DNA from 2 places in the Aeromicrobium sp. UBA7512 genome. Region 2 is predicted to be linked to the other one. Evidence: predicted binding sites of a transcription regulator. Region 2 holds the regulator's gene; the other holds the start of a gene.

Region 1 (2,196 bases), 410 kb from region 2:
GCGTGGCGCCGCTCGGCAGCACGGTGGCGCGACGGGCCGGGTCCTGGCCGAAACCGGCCCCCCAGAGGCTCGCCTCGACGAGGTCGCCGCCGTGCGAGACCCACTCGGCCTGCACGCCCGGCGGGACGGCGTCGTGGGCGATGCCTGGCATCAGCTTGGCCACGGCGCGGCCCTCGAGCAGGCCTGTGACGAAGTCCCACGAGGGCACGAGCGCGTCGAGACGGAACGTGCGGCCGGCGCCGTCGCGGCGCGCAGGGTCGACGAAGGCGACCTCGTCGGCGCCGATCGCGGTCGTCGTGGCGTCACCGACCTCGACCGTCCCGGCGAGGCCGAGGGCGGCGAGGTTGGCTCGCGCGATCGCGGCGCGCACGGGGTCGAGCTCGACGCCGCGCACCTCGAGGCCCGCCCGGGCGGCGGCGATCAGGTCGCCGCCGATGCCGCAGCCGAGGTCGACCAGGCGCGTGGCGCCGAGCGCTGCCAGCCGGCTCGCTCGGTGCGCCGCGACCGGGGCCCGCGTGGACTGCTCGAGGGCGTCGGGGGTGAAGTAGAGGAGCTCGGCGTCGGCCCCGAACTTCGTGACCGCGCGCCGCCGCAGGTGGTGCTGGGTGACCGCCGCCGCGACGAGCTCGGCGGGGTGGTCGCGTCGCAGTCGCGTGCCCAGTGCGAGGTCGGACTCGCTCCCCGCGCCGCGGGCCACCTCGGCCAGCAGAGCCTGCCCCGCGGGGGCCGTGAGCTCGGCGAAGGTGTGCGCATCCACGCGCCAGAGTCTGCCACCGGGCGCCGTCCCGCCCTCGGCTCTGGCACTCCGTTTGGTCGAGTGCCAGCCGGTGCTAGGCTGACTTCTGGCACTCCCACCGAGTGAGTGCCAACCGAACGTTACTCATCCGAAAGGGGAGGTCGACCAGTGTCGGTCACCATCAAGCCGCTCGAAGATCGCATCGTCATCAAGGCCGGAGAGGCCGAGCAGACCACCGCGTCGGGTCTCGTCATCCCCGACACCGCCAAGGAGAAGCCGCAGGAGGGCGAGGTCGTGGCCGTCGGCCCCGGTCGCGTCAGCGACAGCGGCGAGCGCATCCCCGTCGACGTGGCCGTCGGCGACAAGGTGCTCTTCAGCAAGTACGGCGGCACCGAGGTCAAGCACGGCGGCGAGGAGTTCCTCATCCTCAACGCCCGCGACGTCCTCGCCGTCATCGCCTGAGTCCACCCAGCCAACCGTTAGGGAGCACTCGTGCCCAAGATTCTGGAATTCGACGAGGACGCACGCCGCGCCCTCGAACGCGGTGTCGACAAGCTCGCCGACACCGTCAAGGTCACCCTCGGCCCCAAGGGCCGTTACGTCGTCCTGGACAAGAAGTGGGGCGCCCCCACGATCACGAACGACGGCGTGTCCGTCGCGCGTGAGATCGAGCTGGACGACCCGTTCGAGAACCTCGGCGCCCAGCTGGCCAAGGAAGTCGCCACCAAGACGAACGACGTCGCCGGTGACGGCACGACGACGGCCACGGTGCTGGCCCAGGCCATGGTCCACGAGGGCCTGCGCGCCGTCGCGGCCGGCGCCAACCCGGTCGGCCTGAAGAAGGGCATCGAGGCTGCCGTCGAGGCGGTCACGAACGAGCTGCACTCGCGCGCCCGCGCCGTCGACTCGGTCAAGGACATGTCGGCCGTCGCCACGGTCTCCAGCCGTGACTCGGTCATCGGCGAGCTCATCGCCGAGGCGTTCGACAAGGTCGGCAAGGACGGTGTCATCACGGTCGAGGAGTCCAACACCATGGGCACCGACCTCGAGTTCACCGAGGGCATGCAGTTCGACAAGGGCTACCTGTCGCCGTACATGGTCACCGACACCGAGCGCATGGAGGCCGTCCTCGACGATCCCTACATCCTCGTCAACCAGGGCAAGATCTCGGCCGTGTCCGACCTCCTGCCGCTGCTGGAGAAGGTCGTCCAGTCGGGCAAGAGCCTGTTCATCATCGCCGAGGACATCGAGGGCGAGGCCCTGTCCACGATCGTGGTGAACAAGATCCGCGGCACGTTCACGTCCGTCGCGGTCAAGGCGCCGGCCTTCGGCGATCGCCGCAAGGCGATGCTGCAGGACATCGCGACCCTCACGGGCGCGACGGTCGTCACCCCCGACGTCGGCCTCAAGCTGGACCAGGTCGGCCTCGAGGTGCTCGGCACCGCGCGTCGCGTCGTCAT
Region 2 (2,196 bases):
CTGGCCGCGCTGCACGCGCGGGCGCGGACCGCGCGAGGACGTCTGACCGAAGAACGCGTCCATGATGTCGTCGAAGCTGAAGCCCTGGCCGAAGCCGCCGCCCATGCCGCCACCGCCGGACAGCGGGTCGCCGCCGCGGTCGTAGACGGCGCGCTTCTGCGGGTCGGACAGCACCTCGTAGGCGGTGGTGACCTCCTTGAAGCGCTCGGACGCGTCGGGGGCGTCGTTGACGTCCGGGTGCAACTGGCGGGCCAGCCGGCGGTACGCCTTCTTCAGCTCCTCCGGGGTCGCCTCGCGGGACACGCCCAGCAGTTCGTAGTAGTCCAAGGTCTCTTTCTCTCTCGCAATTCCTGGGGTGGATCGCTCAGCCGTCGGCGAGGATCCGCCCGACGTAGCGGGCGACGGCGCCGACGGCGGCCATCGTGGCGGGGTAGTCCATGCGCGTCGGTCCCATGGTGCCCAGTTGGGCGAAGCTCTCGCCGTCGGGTCCGTAGTTGCTGGACACGACGGCCGTGCCCGACAGGTCGTCGCGGCCCGTCTCGCGCCCGATCCGCACGTGCGGTCCGACCGTGGCCTCACCGAGCAGGTGCAGCAGCACGACCTGCTCCTCCATCGCCTCCAGCACGGGACGGATCGCGGTGTCGAAGTCAGCGCCGAAGCGCGCGAGGTTCGCCGTGCCGCCGACCGCCACGCGCTCGTCGGAGCGCTCGTTGGAGAACGTGTTCGCCAGGGTCGTGACGATCGAGGTGACGACCGGGCGGTCGTCGGTGGCGAACGTGTCGATCAGCTCGGCCAGCCGCAGCGAGGCCTCGGGCAGCCGCTCGCCCAGCGTGGCGCGGACGATGCGCGACTTGAGGTCGCTCAGCAGGCCCTCGCCGGGGGTCTGCGCGAGCTCGACGATGCGCTGCTCGACGCGGCCGCTGCTGGTGATCACGACGATCAGCACGCGCGAGCCCTCGAGCGCGACGAGCTCCACGTGACGGACGGTGGAGCGCGTGAGCGACGGGTACTGGACGATCGCGACCTGGTTCGTCAGCTGCGCGAGGATCTTCACGCTGCGCATGACGATGTCGTCGACGTCGATGGCGCCCGAGAGGAACGTCTCGATGGCGCGGCGCTCGGCGACCGAGAGCGCCTTGACCTCGGCCAGCCGGTCGACGAACATCCGGTAGCCCTTGTCGGTGGGGATCCGGCCGGCGCTGGTGTGCGGCGCCGTGAGGTAGCCCTCGTCCTCGAGGGCCGCCATGTCGTTGCGGATCGTGGCCGACGAGACGCCGAGGCGGTGACGCTCGACGAGCGCCTTGGAGCCGACGGGCTCCTGGGTGGCGACGTAGTCCTCGACGATGGCTCGCAGGACGTTGAGCCGACGGTCCTCGATCACGCTGTCACCTCCCACGCTGCTGGCACTCGAACCTGACCAGTGCCAGTCTACCGAGGTCGTCGAGGGCGGTGCGCCTGCGCGGAGGCCGCCGGGCGGCATGGCAACCTGTCGGGGTGAGTGAGGTCTCCGTACGCCCCGACGGCGCGATCGAGGTCGCCGACGGCGGCCAGGTGCTCGTGTACACCCCCTACGCCGTGACGGCCCCCGACGGGACCACCGTCGCGCACGAGTCGCGCGGCGGGACGATGGCCGCGGTCTGGGCGAGCGCCGTGGGCGAGGCCTTCGTCGAGGTCAGCCACCTCGGCCACGGCCCGGAGGGCGGCGAGCTGGTCATGGTGGTCACCCGGCCCGGCCACTCCCCCGACGTCGCGCTGGGCGCACTCGTCACCGACGAGATCCCCGCCACCGTGCCCGAGAGCTGGCCCGCGGCGGTCGACCTGGCGATCGGGCTGATCGTGCACGACACCCTCGACAGCGGCACCAAGGACGACGTCGAGGACTTCCACCAGCGACTCCTGGGAGTGTGGTTCGGCCATGGCTGACCGCTACGGCTCCGACGTCCTCTCCGGCGACTGGCGCCGGCCCGCCCGCGGCCGCTCCACCGAGGTGGCCGCCGACACCGGCCTCGTCGTGGAGGAGGCCTCCACGGGCTTCGTCGGCGAGATCATGCGCGTCGAGCGCGACCTCGGCACGGTCCAGCTCGAGGACCGGCGCCTGCGACGCAAGGTCTTCCCGCTCGGCCCCGGCTTCCTCCTGGAGGGCAAGCCGGTCGTGCTGGTCGCCCCCACGCCGAAGGGGAAGGCCGCGCCCACCCG

The links. Region 2 encodes HrcA, which represses chaperone genes, less so after heat shock. Its sites were predicted from a motif close to TTGGCACTCGNNNNNNNCGAGTGCCAA; they were not measured.
Region 1: a site for HrcA is predicted at 798-824, ahead of groES (co-chaperone GroES). Genes of this name have one in related genera too.

Annotation. Positions count from the first base shown of each region.
Region 1 is NZ_DLNK01000005.1:27,785-29,980, forward strand. It holds gene B2363_RS06455 (class I SAM-dependent methyltransferase) at 1-757, opposite strand, end outside; gene groES (co-chaperone GroES) at 905-1,198, shown strand; gene groL (chaperonin GroEL) at 1,229-2,196, shown strand, end outside.
Region 2 is NZ_DLNK01000005.1:436,577-438,772, reverse strand. It holds gene dnaJ (molecular chaperone DnaJ) at 1-327, opposite strand, end outside; gene hrcA (heat-inducible transcriptional repressor HrcA) at 365-1,381, opposite strand; gene B2363_RS08540 (hypothetical protein) at 1,495-1,923, shown strand; gene B2363_RS08535 (DUF3097 domain-containing protein) at 1,916-2,196, shown strand, end outside.